Regions from separate parts of the Paenibacillus rhizovicinus genome, predicted to be linked through region 1. Evidence: riboswitches for the same ligand, from Rfam matches in the RefSeq annotation. Region 1 holds a riboswitch; the other holds the start of a gene.
What was found. A riboswitch is a leader RNA that binds a small molecule or an ion and turns the genes downstream of it on or off. The one in region 1 is predicted to bind thiamine pyrophosphate.

Region 1 (8,349 bases):
CAGAAAACCGTCTACGGCCTGCGCAAGGACGTGAACGAGAAGCTCGAGAAGCTGCCGCTCAAGTTCTTCGATTCCCGTACGCACGGGGAAATTCTGAGCCGCGCCGTCAACGACGTGGACAATATCAGCGGGACGCTGCAGCAAAGCTTAACGCAGTTCATTACGGCGTTCGTCACGCTCATCGGCGTTATCGTCATGATGCTGACGATCAGCTGGATTATGACGCTTATCACGATCGTGACGCTGCCGCTCAGCTTCATTGCGATCAAGATGATCGCGAAGCGTTCGCAGCTGTATTTTAAAGGCCAGCAGAAGGCGCTCGGCGAGCTGAACGGCCACGTCGAGGAAATGTACACGGGGCATAACATCGTGAAAGCGTTCGGACACGAGAAGAAATCCGTTGCCAAATTCAACGACGTGAACGAACAATTGTACGAATCCGGCTGGCGCGCGCAGTTCGTCTCCGGGATGATCATGCCGATCATGGGCTTCATCGGCAACATCGGCTACGTGCTCGTCAGCGTGGCAGGAGGCATCCTCGTCCTGCACGGCAGAATCAACATCGGCGATGTGCAGGCGTTCATCTCCTACTCGCGCCAATTCGCGATGCCGATTACGCAAACGGCGCAGATCGCCAACATTATTCAATCGACGATCGCGTCGGCGGAACGGATCTTCGAGCTGCTGGACGAGGAAGAGGAAGTGCCGGAAGCGGCAAATCCGGTCGCGCTCACGGCAAGCAGCAGCGGCATGAAGGTGCGCGGCGACGTCAGCTTCAACCATGTGAATTTCCGTTACAAGGAAGATACGCCGCTGATCGAGGATATGGACATCCATGTCCGCTCCGGTCAGATGATCGCCATCGTCGGACCGACCGGCGCCGGCAAAACGACGCTGATCAACCTGCTCATGCGGTTCTACGAGCTGAACGGCGGCAGCATTACGATCGACGGCGCGGCCATCACGGACTTGAAGCGCGGCGATCTGCGCAGCCTGTTCGGCATGGTGCTGCAGGATACGTGGCTGTTCAACGGGACGATCCGCGACAACATCGCCTACGGGCGAAACGGAGCGACGGAAGAGGAAGTCTTCGCGGCTGCCCGCGCGGCGTACGCGGATCATTTCATCCGGACGCTGCCTGAAGGCTACGATACGGTGCTGAACGAAGAAGCGTCCAACATCTCGCAAGGGCAGAAGCAATTGCTGACGATCGCCCGCGCCATCCTGGCGGATCCGGCGATCCTCATTCTCGACGAAGCGACGAGCAGCGTCGATACGCGGACCGAGATCCACATCCAGCGCGCCATGAGCGAGCTGATGGAAGGCCGCACGAGCTTCGTCATCGCGCACCGGCTGTCCACGATTCGCGACGCGGACCTCATCCTCGTCATGAACCACGGCACGGTCATCGAACAGGGCACGCACGAGGAACTGCTCGCGGCAGGCGGCTTCTATGCCGACCTGTACGAGAGCCAGTTTAGCCAGAAGCGAACGCTGGACGTTGGTTAGAGCCTGCGGGGCGGGCGGCCTGGCCGGCGGGCGTGGCCCCCGCGGGAGTTACGCCTAGCCGGCGGAGGCGCTAGCCGCAGGCAACGCATAGTCGGCGGGTGCTCGATATAAACAGCATATGAAAGCCCTCTTCCATCAAGCTCAGCTTGATCGGAAGAGGGCTTTTGTTATAACTATTGTAGTGTACTGGGTACACTTCTTGCGGCGGTTTCGCCGGATTTCGACACATGTAGTGTACTGGGTGCAACTCTTGCGGCGGTTCCGGCCGAATTTCGGCCCATGTAGTGTACGGGGTACACTTCTTGCGGCGGTTCCGGCCGAATTTCGGCCCATGTAGTGTACGGGGTACACTTCTTGCGGCGGTTCCGCCGGATTTCGACACATGTACTGTGCTGGGTACAACTCTTGCGGCGGTTCTGCCGGATTTCCACCCGGCCCGGCAATATGACCGGTCCCGCTTTACCGCAGCGCGGGAACGCCGGGCCTTCTGGCGAAACGGTCCGGCGCGAAGCTTGCCTCCGCTCCGGCTACCGGCGGCGCCTCGCCGCGCAGCAGGCAGCCGACCATCGCGGCGGTCGCCGGGCTTAGCAGGATGCCGTTGCGGTAATGGCCCGCGGCAAGCAGCACGTTGGGACTGCCCGGAACCGCGCCGATCAGCGGCCAGCCGTCGCGCGTCGCCGGCCGAAGCCCCGCCCAGCGCATGACGGGCGCCCGTCCGTCCAGAAACGGAAACACGCGCGGCGTCCAGCGCGTAAGCCGGTCGATGCCGCGCTCCGTGACGGAATTGTCATAACCGGCCGAATCTTCGGAGGCGCCGCAGATCAGCCGGCCATCCTGCTTTTGCACCCAATAGGCTTGGCTGGAGAACACCATATGGCGCACGTTCTCCGCCTCGCCGGGAGCGGCACCGCCAACCTCCGCCCCCGTCAGATCAAACGCGCAGATCTGCCCTCGGATCGGATGGACCGGAATCGGAAACCCGCACAGCTCCGCATAGGCGTTCGCCCACGCGCCGGCGCAAATGACAAGCGCATCGCCGCTAACCCGGCCATGCGCGCTCGTCTCCACGGCAGCTTCCACCGTACCGCTGCCCTCACCAACGCCAACACCGGCCAGCGGCACGATTTCTCCCGCGTGCTCGAGAATGCGCACCCCAAGCTTCCGGCATGCCGCCTCCAGCGCAGCCACGAGCTTCGGCGCATGCACATGCGACTCCGCAGGGCAATGCAGCGCCGCGGCGACGCCCGAATGCAGCCGGGGCTCCAACTCCCGCAGCCGCTCCGGACCGACCAGCTCCGCGGACGCGCCGAAGCGCTGCTGCCAAGCAAGCCGCGCCTGCAAAGGCTGCACATCCGCCTCGTGCATCGCCACCGTCAAGCTGCCGCTCGCAACAAGCTCCGCAGACAGGCCGGACACCTCTTCGACGGCTTGCACCCAGGACGGGTAGCGATGCAAGCTGTCCAGACACAACCGAAAAAAAGCATCCGGCTGTTCGCCGTTCTCCGTGAACGGAGCAAGCATGCCGGCCGCGGCGCCCGAAGCCTGGCCGCCGACTCTCCCCGGCTCGACGACGGTAACCGCATCGCCGGCGAGCGCGGCCTCGAACGCGCAGGACAGGCCCACAATGCCGCCGCCCAGGACAACGATATGCCGGCTCATGGCGTTTCGCTCTTCGCCCGCGCCAAGCCCGCCGCCGATGATTCGGCTACGCCCGCGTGCGGCGTCGAGACGCCTTCCTCCATGCTGCTGGCCGAGGCATAACGGCGTTTCGCGATACGGCCGGACAAATACGACAACCGGCCCGCCTCGACAGCAAGCCGCATGGCGTAAGCCATGCCAACGGGATCCTGCGCCTTGGCCACAGGCGTATTCGCCAGTATGCCGGAAGCGCCAAGCTCCATCGCCTGCACGATATCCGCGGCGGAGCCGATGCCCGCGTCCACGATGATCGGCACGCGGGCTTCTTCGACGATCAGCCCCAAGTTGTACGGGTTCAGCAGACCAAGCCCCGTGCCGATCGGCGCGCCGCCGGGCATAACGGCAGCCGCGCCGGCTTCCTCCAGCCTTTTGCATAGGATCGGATCATCCGACGTGTACGGAAGCACGACGAATCCTTCCTTCACCAGCCGCTCGGTCGCACGAAGCGTCTCGATCGGATCCGGCAGCAGCGTCCGCGGATTGGCGCTGATCTCCACCTTAATCCAATCGCTCAGCCCCGCCGCCCTGGCAAGCTTCGCAATCCGCACCGCTTCGTCGGCATTGCCGGCACCCGAAGTGTTCGGCAAGAACATATAGCTGTCTCCGTCCAAATGCTGCAAAATCGCATCGTCCTCGGTATAGTCCAAATTAATGCGCCGCACCGCGAACGTCACGACTTCCGCCGCCGATGCCGCCAGCGCCTGCCTGAATACCGACGGACTCGGAAACCGGCCCGTGCCTAGAAAGAACCGGGAGCGCAGCTTTTTCCCGCCGATTACCAACTCATCCCCGCTGCTATAGATTGACTCATCGAACAATGTCACGTTATTAGCCTCCTCCGACAAAATGGACCAACTCCAGCACGGCGCCGTCCGCAAGCCCTGCAGCCGCCCACGACTCGCGGGCGATAATCTCGCCGTTCAGCTCGACGACCAGGCTCTTGCCGACCAGGCCGAGCGCTTCAATCAATTCGCTCACGGTCCGGGCGGATGTTTCCTCGCGGCGTCCGTTGACAGTGACGGCGAACGTCCCCGACCGACCGTCGGCGCTGTCTCCTTCATGTCCAGCCGACAAGTCCTCGCTCCCGAGCCCGCCAACTACAGCCGTTTCCGCCTGCGCCCGTCCGCGTCCGCTCTCGCCATCCGCTCCCTTAGCCGCAGCCGCGAAGGCATCCAATCGCACACGGAATGCACGGCATGTTTTCGCGGGATCTTCGCTGCCAACGATGGCGGATACCGCGCAAATGCGCGTCGCTCCCGCCGCAAGCACCTCATCCACGTTGCCCAGCGTAATGCCGCCGATGGCGACCCACGGTATCGATACCTGCGCCGCAGCTTCACGCACATACGAGGTCGTGACCGCGGTTCTCCCAGGCTTCGTGCCCGTCGGGTAAACGGGACCGACGCCGATGTAATCCGCGCCTCCCCGTTCAGCCGCAAGCGCCTGCTCCAAGCTGTGCGTAGAGATGCCGATGATCGCGTCCGGCCCGAGAATCCGCCTCGCTTCCGCAAGCGGAAGATCGTCTTGGCCAAAATGCGCGCCGTCCGCGCCTACGGCAAGCGCAATATCGATATGGTCGTTAATAATGAGCGGCACCCCGTAACGGGCCGTCAACGCGCGAAGAGCCCTCGCATCCGCCAAAAGCTCTTCTTTCGAAGCATCCTTCTTCCGCAGCTGCACGATATCCGCGCCTCCGAGAATCGCCTGCTCCATCACCTCGAGCATATCTCGCTCAGGGTGGTAATTCGCTGCCGTTATGGCATACAGCTTGAAGTCCCGCCAGTTTTTCCCCATGATTCAACGCTCCCTCGTTCCGTTCAACTTTACAGGCGAGCGCCGAGCCGCCCGCCGCTTACGAATAATCGAACAGCTGCCCCATGCATGCCGCAGAAACTCCGGGGCCGCACGAAATGAGACGAACGCTAGATTCCAACCGCCGCCCAGCCGAAGCGCGATCCGCTAAGATTCATAGAAAAAAGTCCTAGAAATCAAAAAAACCGCTCCGGCGAGGGAGCGGTGAAATGTCGCGGTCGGCTGCCCGCGGCTGCGCGGCACCCTCTCGGGTGTCTCGGCGGCGGGCGGAGTTTGCGGCATGCCGGGCGGGTAAACGCCGTCGACGATGCCGTGCAAGCTCGGGTCGCACGTACATTCCCACTTTCCTACGCTGGCATGACCCAGATCAGGTTCGAAGGGACCAAGGCATTCGCCTTATCTCAGCCCGTGCGGGCGCCCCTAGTGGATTTCATGGTTAGACTATACCCCCGAAAGGCAACCGCTGTCAACGAGACTTACAGAATCCAGGCTTACAAAATCGCAAGAAAACAAAGATTGACAGAGGGAAATATCTCCATATATACTTACTTTATATAATAAAGTTTATTACTTAATGTAACTAAATAAACGGAGGTTTTCCAACATGTCCACGTCCAAATGGCTCGTCGATGCCACGCACAGCAGCGTAGATTTTACGATCAAACACATGATGATTGCGAAAGTCAAAGGCACGTTCCATGAATTCAGCGCTGAAATCGAAGCGGATCCTACCGATCTGACGACGGCCAACATCCAATTCAACATCGTGCTCGCCAGCATCGATACACGCAACGCCGACCGCGACAACCACCTCCGCACGGGCGATTTCTTCGATATCGAGAAATACCCGACGCTGACGTTCCAATCGACGTCCATCAGCAAAACGGGCGACGGCGAGTACGATGTCGTCGGCAACTTGAACCTTCACGGCCTGACGCGTTCCGAAACGTTCCATGTCAGCTACGAAGGCACGGGCAAAGACCCATGGGGCAACGAGAAAGTCGGCTTCAGCGGCAAAGGCTCCTTCCGCCGCAGCGACTTCGGCCTGACGTACAATGCCGTCCTCGAAACAGGCGGCGTTCTGATCGGCGACGAAGTGAAGTTCACGATCGAGATCGAAGCCGGCAAAGCGAACTAATCGTTATGCATACAGGAGGTCCCCGTAATTGGCAATTTCATTGCCATTTATCGGGGGCCTTTTTTTGTTGGGTCGATTGGCTCGGGGAGGTTAAGCCGGATGGGACGAGGTCCGGGGCCGGCTCGGCGCGAGACAGCCGCTTGTTTAGGCATGTTGCCCTGCCTTTTACCATAAACTGGTGAAGATACAGCCCTGCGCATGCCGCCCTTCTGCGGCCGGCGCGGAACGGCGGGAGTGAGGCGTGACTGATGGACACGGTCGTTGTATTCCCCCACTGCGCGTGGGAGACGTTTCCTTACGGAAGCTTGATCGAAAGGCTTGGGCGGGGCCGGTCCGTCCTCTTCGTCGCGAGCGCGGAAGCCATGGCCGGCGCGCCGCGGCAGTACGGCACGATTACGCTCGAAGCGCTGAACGGCCTCCCGTGGGAACGGGCGGTGGCCATCGTGACGCATCCAAGCTGGGTGTATGAAATCGCCGGACGGAAGCCGGCTGCGCTGCTTGTGCTCCTTCCGGCCGAGCTCGAGAACGGCGAGCGGGATTATTTGGACTGCCGCGATGAATTATGCGCGTTAGCGACGGCCGTCGTGACATCCTCGGAGCCCTTTTACTTCGAGCAGTGGTTCAGGCGGGGCCGGGTTTTTCTCCAGGACGGCCTGGACACGGCCTCCGATTTGCTCGCCGACGCAGCAGCCGCCGATGCCGCCGCGGGCAAGCAGGTGGATGCGCTGGCAGCGCTCCAGCTTCGGCGGCGCGTGGATTTCAGGGAGGAGCAGTTGAAAGCGCTGCGTCCTTCCGCGATGCAGTTTTTCTTTCAAGCGGTCTACTACTATCTGTTGGGAGAAGGCGAGAATGCCGAACGATGGGCATTGGACGCCTTTCACCTCGCCATCCTAGGCGCCGAAGAGGCCCCGGTGGCGACCTATTATCGGTTTCTCTCCGCGATTCGTCTGCTCCAGGGACGCGCGGACGACGCGATCGCAACGTATGGAATCGCCGCGGTGACCGAGGAAGAACGCGCAGCCTGCAAGGAGATGGCCGTCCTGCAGGCTGCCGGCGAATCGCAGCTGGCGGCAGCGTTGTTGTACCGCGCGAATGATGATTTCCGGCAAGCCGCGGCGCTATTGAACCGCGTGCTGGAGCGGTATTCCGCGCCTCAGGACGCAGAGCCCTCCGCGACAAGTCCCGTGCTTGATACGGCAGGCGCGCTCCGGGAGCGTGCCCGTTCCCTCCTGCTGGACGTACAGGAACGGAGCGGCCGGCCGGGAGCCGTGCTCGCCCTGCTCCCTTCGCCGCGTAACGTGAAGGAGCGGCTGCGGCGGAATTTGCTGGAGGGGCGCGCTTTTGCGCTTGAAGGCAGGCTGCATGATGCCGTATGCGCGCTGCTGCAAGCAGCCATGACCGGCTTGGAGCCGCTGCATGCGATCGCCGGCATCGCATCTGCCCGCGCGAAAGCCAAAAAACTGGAAGAGGGGGAATTGACGTGAGCGAAGCGCCGCTGCTGCGCAAGTCCGCCGGCAACAAGCTGACCGCGATGCTGCAGGTGCGCAATGAAGCAGGCCGCTATTTGGAGGCCGCGCTTGCCGAATTATCCGGCTTCGTCGATGAAATCGTCATCGTGGACGATGCCAGCGAGGATGCGACGGCGGACATTTGCCGCTCCTTCCCGAAAGTCGTCCGGCTCGTTCAGCTGCCGACGCCGCTGTTCGGCCAAGAAGGCCGGCTCCGTCAGCTGCTCTGGCAGACGGCCGTCCAAACGGAGCCCGACTGGCTGCTGTCGATCGACGCGGACGAATTTTTCGAACGGAAAGCGAAGACGCAAATCCGCGCGTTGATTAACCAAGACCGCTACGACTGGGTTTCTTTTCGCATGTACGACTTCTGGGGCTCGCTCGCTTACTATCGGGAAGACGAACTATGGCAGCTGCATAAGCGCCACACGATGATGCTTGTCCGCTACCTCCCCCTCTACTCGTATGTCTACCCGGATTGGAATCATCATGTACCCCGCTTGCCGCTTACCTGTTCTGCCTTGCCCGGCTTCCAGTCCGAGCTGCGGGTGAAGCATTACGGCTGGGCTGGCGGCGAAACGGAACGGCGAGCCAAATACGAGCGGTACAAAACGATCGATCCGGACGGGAAATGGGGCAGTCTGGCCCAATACGAATCGATTTTGGACCCCAGCCCCGCGCTCG
Region 2 (8,349 bases), 3.5 Mb from region 1:
CGTGAGCGGTCCATGATCGCCTACGACAATCAAACCGTATTTATCGCCTCTGACCTGCAATTCGATGCGCGAACCGTTATCGAATTCAAAAGTCACGTAATAATCGGTACTTGCGCTCGAGTTCCCTGAACCGCCCCATACCTCGGTTCGTTTATCCACTACGGTCACGGGACTCGTAATAACTTCGGAGGCGTTGTTCGCCGTCCATCGCCATGTACCGCGAAGGATGACGTACAAGAACCCGCCAACGACGACGATGAATACAAACCCTCCGAACAGTTTGAAGAGAAGAGGCAGTTCCTTTAAAGCTCCAAAAAATCCTGGGTCGCCCGGGTATCCGTTCATATGCGCTCTCCTCAACGAACCGAAATTCTATTTTGTTCTCATCCCCTTTACGCTTCCGCGACTTGGAAAGTTGCGTTTTCCTTCCCGTCAGGGAGTTCCGTCTACGGTATATTCTTGAGTTAGCGTGCAGGATCAATAATAATCGCGACGCTTCGCTTAGAGATTACGGAAGGCGTCCGACGGATTGACGTCCTTGCTCAATTGCCCGTGTTCCTTCAGCCAGTCGATGATCGAACGCCAGGACTGCTCGGTTTGGCTGCCGAAGGGCTCCGTCCCCGCGTCCATCAACGGAAGCAGAATCGCCAAGCTCTGCTTCTCGACATCGGCGTCGAGCGGAGATTCCTCGTCTTGCCGATCCAGCAGCAGCTGCAGCGCTTCGTCCGGATGGCTCGCGGTATACGCTTGTCCTTTGGCGGCTGCCTCCATGAACTTCTTGATCGCGGCTCCGTTGTTCTTCAAGCCGTCCTCGCTGGCCGTCAGAACAAGCTCGTAATAATCCGGCACGCCATAATCGGAAGGATCGAACGCGGCGAGCTTCTTGCCTTCCTTCTCGAGCAGCAGTTTCTCGTGGTTCACGTAGCCCCCGATGATCGCGTCCACCTTCTTGGTGCTCATCGCCGGGATCAAGTCCCAGCCGACGTCCACGTGGGAGAGCTTCGAAGGATCTCCGCCGTCCGATTTCACCATCGTATCGACGATCGCCTGGTCGAGCGGAATAGACGGGTAACCGATTTTCTTCCCGGCCAAATCCTTCGGACTATGAATGTCCGGCGACTCCAGCACCAATAATTGATTGAGCGGATGGCGAACGATGGCGCCGACCGATACGATCGGAATGTCTTCGGCGCGCGAAATCGCGACCTGCATTTGATAGCTGAGCGCCAGATCGGCCTTGCCGGCGGCGACCAGCTTCAGCGCGTCGTTCGTGTCCGCGGGCGTCTGCAGCTTGACCTTCAAGCCCGCAGCCTTGAAATACCCCTGCTCCTCGGCGGCATACAAGAAGGTATGCACCGCATTCGGATACCAGTCCAGCAGCACGGTCAGTTCGGTTTCGCCGCCCTCCGCCTGCTTGCCTGACTCGGAGCCGCAGCCGACGGCTGCGAGGATGGCCAAGGCCAGAACCGCAGCCAGCCATGCGCCTTTCTTCCATCGTTGAATCGCTATGTTCATACCGGCCAAGCCTCCAAGCGATAAGCCATATCCCAGAACATGTATTCCAGTTTGGAAGCGACCATGAAGCGTTCCTCAAGCTGCGCGAGCTCCCGTTCGGGCAGCCCTTCCGCGAGTCGATCCATCAGCGCGATGCACCAGTCGGTAAGCGCGCCGAACTCCTCGGAGCCGTACATCAAGATCCACTCCCGGTAGAGCGGATGGTCCAAGGCGCCCGGAACCTTCATGCAAGCTGTCCCGATCTCCCGATAGCTCCACATGCACGGAAGCAGGACGGCCGCCACCTCGGGCAGCGATCCTTGCGCAGCGGTATCCAGCAAATACTTGGTGTACGCGACCGTGGTCGGCGAAGCGAGCGTTTGCTCCAGCTCATCGCGCGAGATGCCGAAACGCGCCGCATATTGCCGGTGAAGCTCCATTTCCACGTTCAGCGTGGAATGAAGCAGCTCGGCGAACTTGGCCATGGTTTCCAAGTCTCTGGCCTTCAAGCTGCCCATGGCGAATACCTTGGCGTAATCGATCAGATAAACATAGTCCTGCTTGAGATAATAGATGAATCGTTCGGGATCCAGCGTCCCGTCTCGTAATTCCGTCAAGAAAGGATGCTCATGGCTCTTCGCCCATAGTTCCTGCGCGGAACGATATAACCTGTCACTGAATGGATTCAATGGGTTTCCCTCCCCTTCATGGTTGCGATCTCTTCTTCTTCGAACTCCGGTTTCATCCGGTTGCACCAGTCGGCAATGAAGGCGATCATGATCTTCGCGTAGTCGACCAGTTCTCTCATATCGGCGCTTTCGTCTACGGCATGCGCATTGGCCAGCTCGCCCGGACCATAGATCAGCGTCGGTATCCCCGCTCGCCCGATCCAGCCCGCATCCGTAACGGACGGGCTCATGCCGACGCTCGGCGCCGAGCCCCGCACTTGCCGGTGAATGCCGGCTAAGCTCACGAGCCCATCGCCATCCGGATCCAGCTCCAGGGACGGGAAGACTTCGCCCCGCTCCTCGATCATCGACCGGCCTCCCCAGCGGAATTCAGGCGGATGATTCCTCAGCCATGGATCGCCTTGGGCGACGCCGAGCAGATGCTGCTCGATCTCGGCGGCCACCGACTCGTAATCCTCGTTCGGATAGAAGTGCACCGTAATCCAGAGGGCGCACCGGTCCGCGATGAACGCCGCATGACGGCCTCCCTCGATAACGGCGGGGTTGATCGTGTTCGATCCCGCCGGGAAGCCCGGATAGGACTTGGTCACGGCCCAATGCCGCTCCAATTCCTGAAGGCCGGCGATCAGCTTGGCCATCTTCTCGATCGCGCTGGCGCCTTGAACGCCGCCGCCCGCATGAATCATGCGCGATCGCATCCCGTCATGGTAAGTCACCGGACTTTGAACGGTTACCCAGCCGGTGATGACGCCGCCTTGTCCTTGAATGGCCAGCCCGCTCGTATCCGCCACCACGGCAAGATCCGCTTGATACCCCCGCTCCATGCAAGCCCTGGTGCCCGCTTCGCCGGCTTCTTCGCCGATGACCGAATGCAACAGCAGATCCCCCTTGAGCCGGATACCCGACTCCTCCAGCAATTTCGCCGCGAACAGCAGCGCGGCCAGCCCGCCTTTCATATCCGCCGTGCCTCTGCCGTAAGCCCGGCCGTCCTTCAACGTCAAAGCGAACGGATCGTACCGCCACTCCCGCGCGTCCCCGACTTCGGCGACGTCCATATGGCCGTTCAGCAGCAGGCTTCGATACTTATCTCCCTGCGTGCCGCGTTTCACGGCGGTCACGTTCGGATCGCCGGGATACACCTCCCACAGCTCCGTCTCGAAGCCGCTCTCTCGGAGCTGCCGCTCCAGAAACCGCTGCGCCTCCAACGTATTCCGCGCTGGCGGGCTGACCGTCGGATAAGCGACCAGCTGGGCCAGGAGAGCGAATAACTCATCCTGTCTCTCCTCCGCTTGCTGCTGCAAGCGTGCAATCAAAGTCTCCATCGTCTATACTCCTTCGCTTAAGGCTGCGGGCATGAACAATAGAAAAAAACCATTCGAGAATAAACGAATGGTTTGAATTCGATACGTTCTCTACGCCAGCATTACCTGGTTCAGATTAACGGTCAGGGAAAGAACATTCCCTATCTCAGCCGGATTTCATCCAGCACCCGTAGTCTATTAAATTAGTTTCACTATAGCGCATGATATTGGAAATGACAAGGAGAATTAGCGTTCGCGAATCGGAATACGCTGCCGATCCGAAGCAGCTGCTCCATGCGAGTCTCGATTAGGCCTGCCCGCGAATTTCGTATGCATGCTCGACGACGACTTTCCCCGTCTGCCCGGATTCGAAGAACAGCTTGTACGCCTCTTGCAGGCGGTCGGCCGGGAAGCGGTGCGTGATGATCCGCGCCAGATAATCGCGGTGCGCGCGGTATAGCGCCAAATTCCGCTCCAAATCGCCGTAGCTGAAATAATCGCTGCCGATCACGGCCTTCTCGACGTTGATCAACTCCTCCGCCGCGCGGAACGACAGGCCTTCCCCGTGGCCGACGCAGACGAGCACCCCGCCTGGACGGAGCAAGGCGAGCCCGGCACGGCGCGCGCTTTCCTTGCCGCTGGCGTCCAGGACGACGTCGACCCCGTTCATGCCGGCCGCCGCGATCCCTTCTCCAAGCGTCGTCTCCTGCAGCGCGATCGGAATGCCTTTCAATTGCTTGACCAGCTCCAGCCGGTACGGCACGAAGTCCGATACGGCGACCGGCACGTCATCGCCGAGCAGCAGCTTGGCCATGGCCAGAAGGCCAAGACCAATCGGCCCTGCCCCGCATACGAGCACCGACCGGATATCGGAATGAAGCGCCCGGGCGCGGTTGATGGCGCGGCTGCCGGTGCCCATGATATCGAGCAGCAAGGTCGCTTCCCCAGCCGGGATGTCGCTGCCGATCGGAAACAGCATCCGTTCGTGGATCAGCACGTACGGATCGTATCCGCCATGTTCGCTGAACCCGATCACGCCGCGGCTTGCCGCGCATTGGTTCGTCATGTTCATCCGGCAGAACCTGCACGCGCCGCAATAATCCTTGGCATAAATAACGCCGCGGGTTCCCGCGGCAGCCGACGTATCCGGACCGGCTTCGACCACGACGCCGACCGCCTCGTGGCCCGGCGTAACCTCCGATCCGCGGTAAAACTGCCCGCGATCCGAACCGCAAAGCGCGTTCGCCTCGATGAGCATAAGCAGCTGCCCCGCCCCCGGCTTCGGCACCTCTCTGGTCGTCCAATCGATACGTCCATCACCGGCGAATAACGGCACTTGCATTTTCGTTTGCGGTATCATGTATCCCCTCCTAGTCGATGCGTTGAAAGCAATTACTAGAAACAACCAGCTTGTACCTGACTGGCCACAATTAATGATAGCGCTTTAATTTAGCGGCACACAAGGGGACAATCCTCCGTGTCTTCTGTCTGCAAGCGTTCCAAACATCGCTCTATTCAACGAACCCCGCCATTACCAGCAAGCGGTTCTACTTCCAACGCTCGAATTGCTGCCGCATGTTCTCCCCGTTCAGTTTCCACTTCTGCAGCATCGGATTCGGCACCATCTGGTTGTACTTGGCAATCTTCTTGTTCAGATCTTCGAGCGCGGACTCCAGACTAACCGAAGAGCCCGTTTCGAGCAGCCCCTGCAGCTGATCCCGAATCTCATGCTGCAAGATTAGCCAGGCCGGCAAGAAGTTCGCTTCCTTGAGGATACTGTTCGTAACATCTCCTGACGGGACGTTGAGCTGCTTCCCTTTGCCTGCCAAATGCTCGAAAGCCCCTCGCCGTTCCTGTTCCCGATACATCTCGCTCATCCAATCCTGCGCAGACAGATCGGAGTTCCAATACTGCCTGGAGGATACCGCGGTTTCGGCCGTATTCTTCTCTTCCGCATTCGTATCGTCAGCTGTCTCGCTTGTCTCGGGCGTTGCAGATGTTGCCGGCACAGTCTCCGAATCTTGTCGTCGTGCATGATTCTTTCTGAACCATAATCCCATGTCACTCACCGCCTCTTCAGGTTTGAATGCAGGAAATGCTTTACAGTCCTATTGTATCCATGCCAGCAACACCGCGCGCTTGCAGACTTTGGCAATTTATTGAACGGAGCGCCGATGAATTTCCGCTTGAATGGCGAACGCGACTACGGTGCGCACCGCTATAGCTCGCCGTCGGTCCGGTTCAGCTCAAGCGCGGTTTGGATAAACAGCCTGACTGCCAAGGAAGCTTCCTTCATGGAAGGCACGGCCAGGCAAATGTCCCGGAAAGGCTGCGGCTCGATTTTGCGTATCCGCACATTGGGCGGCAGGACGGAGAAGGTCATCGCCGTATCGGAGAGGATCGCTAGGCCAAGTCCCTCTTGAACCATGCTGAGCGCCGTACTGACGTTTTGAACCGCGAATTCCATTCTCAGCGCGACATCGTTGTTATGAAACCACTCAATAATCGGCGTATCGAATCCGCCGCGGCAGAGAATCAGAGGGGCCTGCTCCAAATCTTGAATGGAAATGACGTCTTTCTCCTGGAGCGGATCATCGTCCCTCAGCAGCAGCGACAATTGATCGCGCAGAAAGGGAACGGTTTCCAGCTCTTCGCTCGGGGGAATAATCCATCCGACGTCGATGTACCTGGAAGCGAGCCAGCCCCGGATTTCGTCGATCGTGCCTTCGTGCAGAATGAACTTCAAGCCCGGATATTTGCCCCCGAGCACCCGCAGAATGCTTGGCAGAAACCTCGCGGATACCGCCGGAAAAGCCCCGATGCGAATCGTCCCTACTTCAAAGCCCTTCTCCGCCTTGATTTCCTGATCCACCTTCTCGTAGCCGTTCAGAATATCACGGAACACCACGAGCAGACGTTTCCCGATATCCGTCAGCAGGACGCCGTTCTTGCGGTCCCGAATCAGGAGATTAACGTCCAGTTCGGCTTCGAGCGTCGAGATGGCCCGGCTCACGGCCGGCTGCGTCATATGTAATTCCTGTCCGGCTTTCGTAAAGCTGCCGGACTCGGCGATTTTCACGAATAACGATAACTGTGAATGGTTCATATCAAATATGTTATCTCCTCTCATACAAGATGTCGAATTATTATAACAGAAAAAAGGGAGATCCGCCTTGGCGGCACCTCCCCTTCAATTTTCGTTTAGATATCTTGTGTTGCTGCCGCATTGGAAATATCCGGGATCTTCAATAGTCGCCTGAACCCGAACCTGACCCGCAAATTCCGATAAGCTCGCTTAAATTCGAGATGGTGTACGTGCTCGGAATGGAAGGCGGATTCAGCTGCGACGTCCGGTTGAACCAACAGGTATCGATGCCCGACTGCAGGCCGCCCTTGATATCCGTATGCAACGAATCGCCGATGACCAGCGCTTTCTCACGTTCGAATCCCGGAATGTGATGCCTCACATAATCGAAGAAAGCCGTCGACGGCTTCTGATGGCCAATACGCTGCGAATCGAAAATCGCTTCGAAATAATCATGCAGGCCCGTCAGCTGCAATCGATTGATCTGCGTGCGGGTGATGCCATTCGTGATCACGAACAGCCGATGGGTGACGGACAGCCGTTGACAGACTTCCATGGCGCCATCGATCAAGATATGGGTTCCGCCGCCCAATAAATCACGGTACCGATTCTCCCATTCAAGCCCGTCCACGTCCTGCCCGAGCCTCGACAGCGTAGCCGAAAACCTCGTGTTCAGCACAACATCGAGCGGAATGCTGCCATTCTCGTAGTCGGTCCATAATTGTTTGTTGACGGACTTATAGTGTTGAAGAACATCATCCGAATACGTATAGCCGTAATGTTGGAACAAGTCAGTTAACGATTCCGTCTCTTTTTTGCCGAAATCCAGCAGCGTATCGTCGAGATCGAATAGAAGGATGCTGTAGGTCATGCTGCCTCCAATCTTGGATGTACGAAGAATCCCCGCGCACACGGCACGGGGAGTTTGTCGTCAACGAACGGTTTATTTTCGAACGGTTTTATTTTTCAGGCGATGATTATTTTTGAACAGCCGGCTGATAAGCGCCTGGTACCATATTAGTCGAGATCGCCATGCGATTCCAAGCGTTGATGGTATTGATCGCCATCAGCAGATCAACGTACTGCCCTTCGTCAAAATGTTTGCGCACTTCTTCATAGAGCGCCGCTGATACGCCGCCTTCGGAAATTTTGGTCACTGCTTCGGTCAACGCCAGCGCAGCCCGCTCCGCATCCGTATAGAACGGCGCTTCGCGCCATGCGTTCAACAGGTAAAGGCGTTGTTCCGTCTCCCCCATTGCACGTGCATCTTTCGTATGCATATCGAGGCAGAAGGCACAGCCATTGATCTGCGAAGCGCGAGTTTTAACCAATTCCAGCAGCGTCGAATCAAGGCCGCTCTTCTTCACGAAGCCTTCCATTTTCAACAACGCTTGCAGAGATTCCGGGCGCACTTTCATATAATCCAATCTCATTTCCATTCGTCGATACACTCCTTCAAATTATAAATTAGGCCGATACACAACTTCAAACATACGAACTGAGTATCACCTGCTGCACGGTACATCATTCAGGAATCATCCGTGAATGAATACGACGTCGATAAAATGTATCGTCGATTAATGTTGTCGACGATTAACTACGTCTACAATATAACCCTTCCGCTGCAGGTTGTCAACCAACCATTAAACGGCATTTTGTCTGCAATATCCCCAGCAATCCGCCATTTGACAAAAGGCAAACAATCGACCTAATATGTTGATTATCAACTTGTGCGCATAGAAAGCAGGTGTCTGCATGCAATATAGTATAGGCGTTGAAT

Region 2: it holds a riboswitch for thiamine pyrophosphate, as region 1 does, so the genes downstream of both, GZH47_RS01785 (acetylornithine deacetylase) here and thiE (thiamine phosphate synthase) in region 1, are expected to answer to the same signal.

What each region holds. Positions count from the first base shown of each region.
Region 1 covers NZ_CP048286.1:3,926,444-3,934,792, reverse strand. The annotation lists gene GZH47_RS17700 (ABC transporter ATP-binding protein) at 1-1,509, shown strand, start outside; gene thiO (glycine oxidase ThiO) at 1,969-3,168, opposite strand; gene GZH47_RS17690 (thiazole synthase) at 3,165-4,031, opposite strand; gene thiE (thiamine phosphate synthase) at 4,036-5,001, opposite strand; TPP riboswitch at 5,347-5,451, opposite strand; gene GZH47_RS17680 (YceI family protein) at 5,624-6,157, shown strand; gene GZH47_RS17675 (hypothetical protein) at 6,406-7,641, shown strand; gene GZH47_RS17670 (glycosyltransferase) at 7,638-8,349, shown strand, end outside.
Region 2 covers NZ_CP048286.1:394,098-402,446, forward strand. The annotation lists gene GZH47_RS01770 (DUF2500 domain-containing protein) at 1-345, opposite strand, end outside; gene GZH47_RS01775 (ABC transporter substrate-binding protein) at 502-1,515, opposite strand; gene tenA (thiaminase II) at 1,512-2,183, opposite strand; gene GZH47_RS01785 (acetylornithine deacetylase) at 2,180-3,505, opposite strand; TPP riboswitch at 3,575-3,686, opposite strand; gene GZH47_RS01790 (alcohol dehydrogenase catalytic domain-containing protein) at 3,792-4,844, opposite strand; gene GZH47_RS01795 (DnaJ family domain-containing protein) at 5,032-5,544, opposite strand; gene GZH47_RS01800 (LysR family transcriptional regulator) at 5,703-6,590, opposite strand; gene GZH47_RS01805 (YjjG family noncanonical pyrimidine nucleotidase) at 6,730-7,440, opposite strand; gene GZH47_RS01810 (carboxymuconolactone decarboxylase family protein) at 7,547-8,008, opposite strand; gene GZH47_RS01815 (Rrf2 family transcriptional regulator) at 8,325-8,349, shown strand, end outside.